3 regions of the Hymenobacter lutimineralis genome follow, and region 1 is predicted to be linked to each of the others. Evidence: riboswitches for the same ligand, from Rfam matches in the RefSeq annotation. Region 1 holds a riboswitch; each other region holds the start of a gene.
The links. A riboswitch is a leader RNA that binds a small molecule or an ion and turns the genes downstream of it on or off. The one in region 1 is predicted to bind S-adenosylmethionine.
Positions count from the first base shown of each region.

Region 2: it holds a riboswitch for S-adenosylmethionine, as region 1 does, so the genes downstream of both, metH (methionine synthase) here and FY528_RS03060 (O-acetylhomoserine aminocarboxypropyltransferase/cysteine synthase family protein) in region 1, are expected to answer to the same signal.
Region 3: it holds a riboswitch for S-adenosylmethionine, as region 1 does, so the genes downstream of both, FY528_RS01180 (trans-sulfuration enzyme family protein) here and FY528_RS03060 (O-acetylhomoserine aminocarboxypropyltransferase/cysteine synthase family protein) in region 1, are expected to answer to the same signal.

Region 1 covers NZ_VTHL01000002.1:177,305-180,572, reverse strand. The annotation lists gene FY528_RS03060 (O-acetylhomoserine aminocarboxypropyltransferase/cysteine synthase family protein) at 1-1,357, opposite strand, end outside; SAM riboswitch class I at 1,732-1,845, opposite strand; gene FY528_RS03055 (LysM peptidoglycan-binding domain-containing protein) at 2,195-2,485, opposite strand; gene FY528_RS03050 (lipocalin family protein) at 2,715-3,131, shown strand.
Region 2 covers NZ_VTHL01000002.1:343,602-346,869, reverse strand. The annotation lists gene metH (methionine synthase) at 1-1,654, opposite strand, end outside; SAM riboswitch class I at 1,727-1,839, opposite strand; gene FY528_RS21480 (hypothetical protein) at 1,937-2,062, opposite strand; gene FY528_RS03745 (PA14 domain-containing protein) at 2,242-3,268, shown strand, end outside.
Region 3 covers NZ_VTHL01000001.1:298,451-301,718, forward strand. The annotation lists gene FY528_RS01175 (homoserine dehydrogenase) at 1-348, opposite strand, end outside; gene FY528_RS01180 (trans-sulfuration enzyme family protein) at 441-1,643, opposite strand; SAM riboswitch class I at 1,784-1,898, opposite strand; gene FY528_RS01185 (leucine-rich repeat-containing protein kinase family protein) at 2,034-3,268, shown strand, end outside.

The DNA of each region.
Region 1 (3,268 bases):
CCGTTTCGGGCTCTGGCAGCAGCGTGCTGTCGGCACTTTCCAGGGGCGCGGCATTCTTCACCGCCTCAAACGCCTGGGCCAGATCAGCGCGGATGTCGTCGAAGTGCTCGATGCCCACTGACAGGCGGAGCAGCGTGGGCGTCACGCCTGCGGCCTGCTGCTCGGTTTCGGAGAGCTGCTGGTGCGTGGTAGCCGAGGGCTGGATGATCAGCGTTTTGGCGTCACCTACGTTGGCCAGGTGGCTAATGAGTTTCAGGCTGTCGATAAACTGCGTAGCCGTTTCCTTGGAGCCTTTGATGGCAAAGGTGAGCACCCCGCCGTAGCCGCGCTTCAGATATTTCTGGGCCAGGCCATGGTAAGGGCTGCTTTTCAGACCAGGGTAGTTCACGGCTTCTACCTGCGGGTGCTGCTCCAGCCACTCGGCAATCTTCAGCGCATTTTCTACGGTACGCTCTACGCGCAGGCTCAGGGTTTCGAGGCCAATGAGTAGCTGCCAGGCATTGAAAGGGCTTTGCGAGGGACCAAAGTCGCGCAGGCCTTCTACCCGGGCCCGGATGATGAAGGCAATGTTGCCAAAGGGGCCGTTCTTGCCGAATACGTCATTGAACACCAGGCCGTGGTAGCCCTCCGAGGGCTCCGTAAACTGGGGGTACTTGCCGTTGCCGAAGTCGTACTTGCCGCCATCCACAATCACCCCGCCAATGGAGGTGCCGTGGCCGCCAATCCATTTCGTGGCCGATTCTACCACAATGTGGGCGCCGTGCTCCAGGGGCCGGAACAGGTAGCCGCCCGCCCCAAAGGTATTGTCCACGATGAGTGGCAGGTCGTGCTTCTGCGCAATGGCGGCAATGGCTTCAAAGTCCGGCACGTTAAAGCTGGGGTTGCCGATGGTTTCCAAGTACAGGGCCTTGGTATTCTCGTCAATCAGCGCCTCGAAGCTTTCGGCTTTGTCGCCATCGGCAAAGCGCACTTCAATGCCCAGACGCTTGAAGGCTACTTTAAACTGGTTATAGGTGCCGCCGTACAGGAAGGAGGTAGAGACGAAGTTGTCGCCGGCCTGCAGAATGTTATTAAGCGCAATAAACTGGGCCGCCTGCCCCGAGGAAACGGCCAGCGCCGCTACTCCGCCCTCCAGCGCCGCAACGCGCTGCTCAAACACGTCGGTGGTAGGGTTCATCAACCGGGTGTAGATGTTGCCGAACTCCTTCAGGGCAAACAGATTGGCACCGTGTTCGGCATTTTTGAATACGTAGCTGGTGGTCTGGTACAGCGGCACGGCGCGGGCACCGGTGGTGGGGTCGGGCTGCTGGCCGGCGTGGAGTTGGAGCGTTTCGAACTGGAGGCTTTGCGTGGACATAGTTGTGGCTGATTTGAAGGCGGAGGGAAAAGAAACCGGGAGAGAAAGCAGGGAAAAAACGGGCTACGAAGACACGTAGCCGAACCCGTATCGAATCTGAAAAGCGGCTGATTAACAGCGGGTCAGGTTAGGCGATACTGCCACAGTGCGTTGAAAAGCGGCAACACTGGGCTGTGCAGGGCAGGGGGAAAGCTGAGGCCGGGAGGCTAGCAACAGCAACAACACGCGCCGCAACAGGGGCGCATTCGCATTCGCTCGGTAGTTGGGCCAAAGGGCGCCACGCGGAAACCCCAGGGCTGAGCGGCAAGTAAGGCAGCAGCCGGAGCGGTGGGGAAGGTAGAGGCGAAAGCGAAGGAGTTTTCCATGGTACTCGAAGGTTATATGCCCCGCCGCCGTAAGGCTGGTCGGGCAGGAATTGGCACCTTTCGCGCGGTCGAAGGTTGCCAGCGGGTCACGGAGCCTGTTCTCTCGCCGCTTCTGTATAAATCCTATGAAAACTACCCCGCCGCGAGCGAGGGAGTACCGGGTTGGTATTGCAAAGGTATAGCCATGAATTTGACATATGCAATAGCCCTTGAATTTTTTCTTCAAAAACGAAAAGACCGTGGGTAGCTGAAGTATTGACAGATAAAAAATTGATATTCAGTAAATACTGTTGAAATAGTGCCTTTTTGAAGATAGCAAGGCTTGCAAATTATATGGCTGATACAATAAGGTTACTGTAGCCTCTACAGTGGTTGGGGGATAAAGACAGCTGCTGGTTTAGCACGAAAAGCCAGCAAAAAAGCCACGCTTTGGGGCGTGGCTTTTTTGGATATTAACAGGAAGCCTTCTGGCTTACAGCTTAGGCAGCGTCAGCACTTGGCCTACTTCAATGTGGTCGGGGTTGGCGCCAATAGTGGCTTTGTTGGCATCGTAGATCTGGTGCCATTTGGCAGCGTCACCGTAGTGGTGCTTGGCAATTTTCGAGAGCGAGTCGCCGCTAACTACGGTGTAGGTGTCACCGGTAGCTGCGGTAGTTTGGTTGGCGTTGCCGAAGAAATCAGTATTGCCAGCGGGAGCGGGGTTCGTTACGGGAGTAACTGGCTTTTTTTCGCCTTTGTCGGAAAGGAAATCAAATAGTCCCATGGTGGTGCGAAAGTTTAAAGGTGTAGGGAGAAGTAACCGGCTATCAGGGAGATGCCTGCAGGGTTGCGCTTTCATACGCCGATCGGGGCAATTAGTTTTTGTACCGAGTGGGCGCAAACATCTTCTGCACCTGCGCCGTAAGAGGGGCACAAGTGGCTGGTTGGCTATATAGTGCCAGTTAGCTGCTTACCCTGAACTCTCTCCGTTCACCAACTCCCTATTCTTTCCGATGAAAAATCAAACCAACCCATTCCGCTACCTGGCCGCTTTGCTGGTGCTGGTCGCCTTGTTTGCCTCGTCCTGTGGTAGCAAAGAAGGCAAAGTTGAGGGCGTAAACATGCTCTACGGCACCGACAGCAAAGTCTGGAAAACCGACAAGGAGCTGAGCGCCACTGGCGACAAAGTAGCCCAGACGGATGCCCAGGAAGACGAACGAATTACGTTCTACGCCAACGGTCAGTACAACATGGCCTCGCCCGCGGGCAGCACGGCCGGCAAATACACTTTCGACCAGGGAACCAATAAAATCACGATGACGCCCGATGGCGGTGCCCAAAGCAACACCTTTGACGTAGTAACCTTGACCGACGACAAGCTTACGCTGAAGAGCCCCGCGGGGGCCGAGCTGCGCCTCGAAAAAGAATAACCTTTGCTGCCAGGTTTAAAAAAGCAGTCTGAAAAACTCGAAAAAGCCCTTCTGCCTCGTGCGGAAGGGCTTTTTTGATATATGGCCGTGCGCCATGCAGCTTTTACCCCGTCGGATGGCTCACCTAAGCAAGCCAA
Region 2 (3,268 bases), 170 kb from region 1:
CGGCCTCGATGAAGTCCAGCGCGTAGTTGCGGTGTTCCTCCATGCCGGTGCCTACCGTCAGAATGTTGGGGTCGAAGATGATGTCCTCGGCCGGGAAACCGACTTCGTTTACCAGAATGTCGTAGCTGCGCTGGCAGATTTCGATACGCTTCTCGTAGTTGTCGGCCTGGCCGTTCTCGTCGAAGGCCATGACCACTACGGCCGCCCCATACTGACGCACCGTGCGGGCCCGCTGCCGGAATACGTCCTCGCCTTCTTTCAGAGAAATGGAGTTGACGATGCTCTTGCCCTGCACGCACTTGAGGCCGGCTTCCAGCACGCTCCACTTCGAGGAGTCAATCATGACGGGTACCCGCGAAATGTCGGGCTCCGAGGCAATCAAATTCAGGAACGTGGTCATGGCCTGCTCCGAGTCGAGCATGCCTTCGTCCATGTTCACATCAATCACCTGGGCGCCGCCTTCCACCTGGTCGCGGGCTACCTGCAGGGCTGCCTCGTAGTTGCCGGTGCGGATAAGGCGGGCGAAGGCGCGGGAGCCAGTTACGTTGCACCGCTCGCCCACGTTCACAAATAAACTGTCGGGGTACACACCAAACGGCTCCAGCCCGCTCAGGCGAGTGGCTTTGGGCAGCTCGGGCAGCTGGCGCGGCTCGTATTTTTCGGCCAGCCGGGCCAGCTCGGCAATGTGCTGGGGCGTAGTGCCGCAACAGCCCCCTACCACTGTCACCAGCCCGTCGGAAAGGTAGCCTTCCACCACGCCCGCAAATTCCTGGGCCGACTCATCGTAGCCACCGAAAGCATTGGGCAGACCAGCGTTGGGGTAGGCCGAAATGTGTACGTCGGCAATGCGGCTCAGCTCCTTGATATACACCTTGAGCTGGTCGGCGCCGAGGGCACAGTTCAGCCCCACGCTCAGCAGGGGCAGGTGGCGGATGGAGTTCCAGAAGGCTTCTACAGTCTGCCCACTCAGGGTGCGGCCCGAGGCGTCGGTAATGGTACCCGAAATCATGACGGGCACCACTTTGCCGCCTTCGTCGAAGAACTTCTGCACCGCGTACAGGGCAGCTTTGGCATTCAGCGTGTCGAAGATGGTTTCGATGAGTAAGGCATCGGAGCCGCCGTCTACGAGGCCGCGCACTTGCTCCAGGTAGGCGGTGGCCAATTCGTCGAAGGTTACCGCTCGAAAGCCGGGGCGGTTCACGTCGGGGGAGAGGGAGGCCGTACGGTTGGTGGGCCCAATAGCGCCGGCCACGAAGCGCGGCTTTTCTGGCGTCAGGGCCGTAAACGCATCGGCCAATTCCCGCGCCAGCCGCGCCGACTCGTAGTTCAGCTCATATACAATGTGCTCCAGGCCGTAGTCGGCCTGGGCAATGGTGGTGCCGGAGAAGGTGTTGGTTTCCACCATGTCGGCCCCGGCAGCGAAGTACTCGTCGTGAATGCCGCGGATAATATCGGGGCGGGTAAGGCTGAGCAGGTCGTTGTTGCCGCGTAGCGGATGCGGATGGTCAGCAAAGCGCGTACCCCGGAAGTCTTCCTCCGTGAGCGTGTGGCGCTGAATCATGGTGCCCATGGCCCCGTCCAGAATCAGCACGCGCTGGCGCAGGATATCGTGGAGGGGAGACGTAGTGGCGGGGGAAGGGAGAACGGTCGGCATATCGGCTCTTCAAGAAAATCAGCAGCAAAAAAGTGCCTATCCAGAAAGAGCCGGGCGCGGATGCCGGTTCTGTACTTATCTTCTTCCAGCCCGCAGCGCGGCCTGAAACGGGAGTTAGCACCTTGTGTGAAGTCAGGTTGCTAAGACGTCGTCGGGCCCAGTCCCTCGGTCTTTCTGGATAAGTAACAGAGGCGAAGATACGGCGGAACCCGCTAAAAACAACAACCCCGGCTTTTCGATTGGGCCGGGGTTGGTGCTGCTAGTAAAAGGTTTGCGGGAGTCTTACGTTTTCTTGATGCAGTTCGGGACGGTTTTTCCATCCTTCTGCTTGGTGCCGGCTTGCTCGTAGCCTTTCCAGCACGGATCTTCTTTTTTGGCCGTAGCAGCGGAGGTTTTCTTCGTGGGCATAATAGCAGGGCGCGTGGCTATAGGATTCGCACGCACAATTTTCGTTTACGACCAGGCAACGGAGTAGGTTTATATTCCGGTCTATACGGCCCGAGGCCGTTGAGACGTTAACGAATGGCTGGGCTGGCCAACCACCAGTAATGCCTGATTCAGCTTATCTTTTATTCCCCTGCTTTTAGATGAAATACACCTTTACCTGGCTGATTGTACTGTTGAGCGCGGTCCACACGCTGGCGCAAACATCGGCTCTGCCCGTGGGTGACGGCCTCAAGGGGGCTTACTACAACGGGATGAATTTTGAGGAGCTGGTATTTACCCGTATCGATAAGCGTATCGACTTCAGCTGGGAAAAGCGCCCCCCGGGTCCGGACATGCCCAGCGACGAGTTTTCGGTGCGCTGGACAGGCTGGCTGCTAGTGCCGGAAACGGCGGAATATGAGTTTTCGACAGTGATGGACGACGGTTTCCGGTTCTGGCTGGGCGGCAAGCGGCTGGTAAATGCCTGGCGCGACCAAGACCACCTTACTCGCACCGTGCGCATCAAGCTCAAGGCCGGTCAATACTATCCTATCCGCATCGAGTATTTCCAAAACCACTTGGATACCCGGGCGCTGCTGGATTGGCGGCGCGTAGATTCCCCGGACGGATTTGAGCCGGTAAGCAGTGAAGTACTGTTCACGAGTCTGCCCCGCACGGCCCGCCCCATTCCCGTAGCCAAGCCCAAGCCTGCTCCGCCGGCTGTGGCCGCTCCCACCCCAAAGCCCACCCTCAAGCCGGTAGTAACCGCAGCACCCGTCCCGAAGGCGCAGACTGCCGTACGGGTGGAGCGGCGCCCCCGCCCTACGGCCCCCGCCCAGGCTACGGCCACCATAGCCGTGCCAGCCCGACCTGCTTCCGTGGCTACGCCTCCGGCCGCAACTCCCGACTCACTGCCCAACCTGGCTAATCTGGTGAAAGGCGAAGTGGTGGAATTGAAAAATCTGTACTTCGAGCAGGGGAAAGCCCGGCTTCTGCCCACCTCTCAGCCCGAGCTGAACCGCTTGGTGCGGGTACTTCGGGCCGAGGCCGCCGCCCGATTTGAAATTGCCGGTCACACCGACAACGTAGGGGATGCCCGGCTTAATCAGCAGCTTTCCGAGCAGCGCGCCCAGGTGGTGCGCCGCTACCTCGTGCAGCACGGCGTAGACTCCCTGCGGCTGACGGCCG
Region 3 (3,268 bases), on a different contig from region 1:
GTTGGTTTCGCGCTGCAGCTCAATGAGCTCCTGCAGGTGCTCGGCCAGCATTTTCTTGTTGGCCGTCACCACGGCTTTGCCCCGGCGCAGGGCCCCGGTCACAATGCGGTAGGCCTCATCGGCGTCGTCAATCAGCTCCACAATGACGTTGAGCGTGGGGTCGTCCAAGACTTCGTCGCGGTCAAAGGTGAACAGCTCGGCGGGCAGGTTTCGGGCTTTGGTGCGGTCCTTCACCCCAATGCGGCCGATGCGGGCCCGCAAACCGGGGGTGCGTTCCAGTACCGTGTGCAAGCCCTGGCCTACCACCCCAAAACCAAACAGCCCAATGCGGATGTCGTTACGATTCATAATGCTTGTGCAAATGCAAAAAAGGCGTCATTCTGCTGTTGACCGTCAGGCTGAGCGCAGCCGAGGCATGACGGTCAATAATTTCTGTACTCTTACGCCAGCTGGGCTTCGGCTTCGCGCACGGCCTCCTTCAGGGTTTCCTTGGCTTCGCTCAGGCGGTCCAGGGCCTGGGCCAGGTCGGCAATGAGGTCTTCAGCATCCTCCAAACCCACGCTCAGGCGAATCAGGCTGTCGGCGACGCCGGCGGCGCGGCGTTGGGCCACGGGCGTGGACTTATGCGTCATGGTAGCTGGGTGGCAAAGCAGGCTCTTGGCACCGCCAAGGCTTTCGGCCAGGTGGAAGTACTTGGTGCCCGTTACCACCTGGGTGGCGGCTTCCTGGGTGTCGTCTTCGAGTACGAGGGCAATGATGCCGCCGAAACCGCCGGGCTGCTGCTTTTTGGCTACCGCGTGGTTAGGGTGCTCTTCAAGGCCAGGGTAGTATACGGCCCGCACTTCGGGGCGCGTCTGCAGGAACTGGGCCACTTTCAGGGCCGTGCTACAGTGACGCTCAATGCGCAGGGGCAGGGTTTCCAGCCCCCGAATCACGAGGAAGGAATCGAACGGCCCCAGGATACCGCCCGAAGCGTTTTGGATGAATTTCAACTGCAGGCCGATTTCCTCGGTGGCCGCTACCACGGCGCCGGCAATGAGGTCAGAGTGGCCGCCCAGGTACTTGGTGGCGCTGTGGACCACGATATCAGCTCCCAGCTTGATGGGCTGCTGCAGCACGGGCGAGGCGAAGGTGTTATCCACGCACAGCCAGGCGCCGTGGGCGTGGGCAATGTCGGCAATAGCGGCAATGTCCGATACTTTCAGGGTAGGGTTGGAGGGCGACTCCAGCCACACCAGCTTGGTTTTGTCGGTGAGGGCGGCAGCTACCTGCGCCGGGTCGGTGGTGTCGCAGTACACAATGTCGATGCCGAAGCGGCGGTACACGTGCTCGAACAGGCGGAAGGCCCCACCGTACAGGTCGTCGATGGCCACGATCTGGTCGCCGGCCGAGAGCAGCTTCACCACCGCATCAATGGCCGCTAGGCCCGAGGCGAAGGCGTAGCCGGAGTGGCCATACTCAAGGGTGGCTAGGATATTTTCGAGGGCGCGGCGCGTGGGGTTGCCGGTGCGGGCGTAGTCGTAGCCCTTGTTTACCCCAGGGGCCTCCTGCACGAAGGTCGAGGTCTGATAAATCGGCACGGAGATGGCGCCGGTGAGCTCATCAACGGGAATGGACTGGAGGAGGCGAGTGGCAGATTGCATGGGGTTGGCCGTTTTGTGGTTAGACGAAAACGCACCTTGTTGCCCAGACACTTATGCAAGATTTCTTACCGAAAGAGCATAAAAAAAGCCCTCCCGACAAGTCAGAAGAGCAAGACCGCTGCAGACGGTAGGCATCTTTTAACTTATCTTCTTCCGCGCCGACCGAAGCCGACTCAGAACAGGATTTAGCACCTGGTATTTCTACTGGTTGCTAAGGCATCACAGGGCCTGTCCCTCCGCCTTTCTTGATAAGTGCTCCGTGGCATGGAGCGCAGGGCAAATGTACAACCGGATTTTTTTCGCGCAAATTTTTTTGAAAATTTTTGAAGAGGGCAGAAAAATAGCCTGCCCGGCCAAACGCAGCCAGCGCAAACCCCGACCTTTGCCCGCATGCACACCCTGGAGCAACTGCGCCGCGGCGACCTGGCCGGCACTACCCGCCTCGATCTGGCAGAAGGCCTCACGGAGTTCCCGCGCGAAATCCTTGACCTGGCCGACTCGCTGGAAATCCTCAACCTTTCCGGCAACGCCATCTGCAGCCTGCCCCCCGACCTGGGCCGCCTGCGCAAGCTGCGCATCCTTTTCTGCTCCGATAACCAGTTTACTGAGGTGCCCGAGGTGCTGGGGCAATGCCCGGAATTGGAAATGGTGGGCTTCAAGGCTAACCAGATCCGGACGCTGCCCGCCGCCGCGCTGCCGCCCAAGCTGCGCTGGCTGATTCTGACTGACAACCAACTCACGGCGCTACCGCCCGAAATTGGCCGGTGCGGGCAGCTGCAAAAGCTCATGCTCGCCGGTAACCACCTCACCGCGCTGCCACCCGAAATGGCGGCCTGCACGGCCCTGGAGCTGCTGCGCATTTCGGCCAACCGCCTAGCGGAGCTGCCAGCCTGGCTGCTCACCCTGCCCCGCCTGAGCTGGTTGGCCTACGCGGGTAACCCGCTTAGTGAACAAGCCGAAGCCACGGCGCTGGCGCAGCAGCCTATTCCGAAAATCCGTTGGGAAGAAATGGCGGTGCAACAGCAGTTGGGCGAGGGCGCGTCTGGGGTGATTTACCGGGCGGAGTGGCAGAAGCCTACGGACCGTAAGGCGGTAGCCGTAAAACTGTTCAAGGGCGCCGTAACCAGTGACGGATTGCCGCACAGCGAAATGGTGGCTTGCATCAGCGCCGGCACGCACGCGGGGTTGATACCCGTGCTGGGGCAGGTAGCTGGCCAACCGCAGCAGGCCGAGGGCCTGGTATTGGAGCTGATAGCGCCCGAATTTTCCATTCTGGCCGGGCCGCCCAGCTTTACGACCTGCACCCGTGACGTATACCCAGCCTCCGCTGCCTGGAGCCTGGAAACGGCAGTGCGGATAGGGGAGCGGGTAGCGGAGGCGGCAGCCCAGCTCCATGCCCGCGGTATCCTGCATGGTGACCTGTACGCCCACAATATCCTGACGACGACTGCGGGTGAAGCCTTGCTGACGGACTTTGGGGCGGCCAGTTTTACCAGGGGCCAGGACGCTGCGCAGGCCGAAGCCCTACAGCAACTGGAGGTGCGGGCCTTTGGCTGCCTGTTGGAGGAACTGCTGACGCATTGCCCGGCGAGCCAGAAAGATGAACGCCTAACGACCCTATGGGC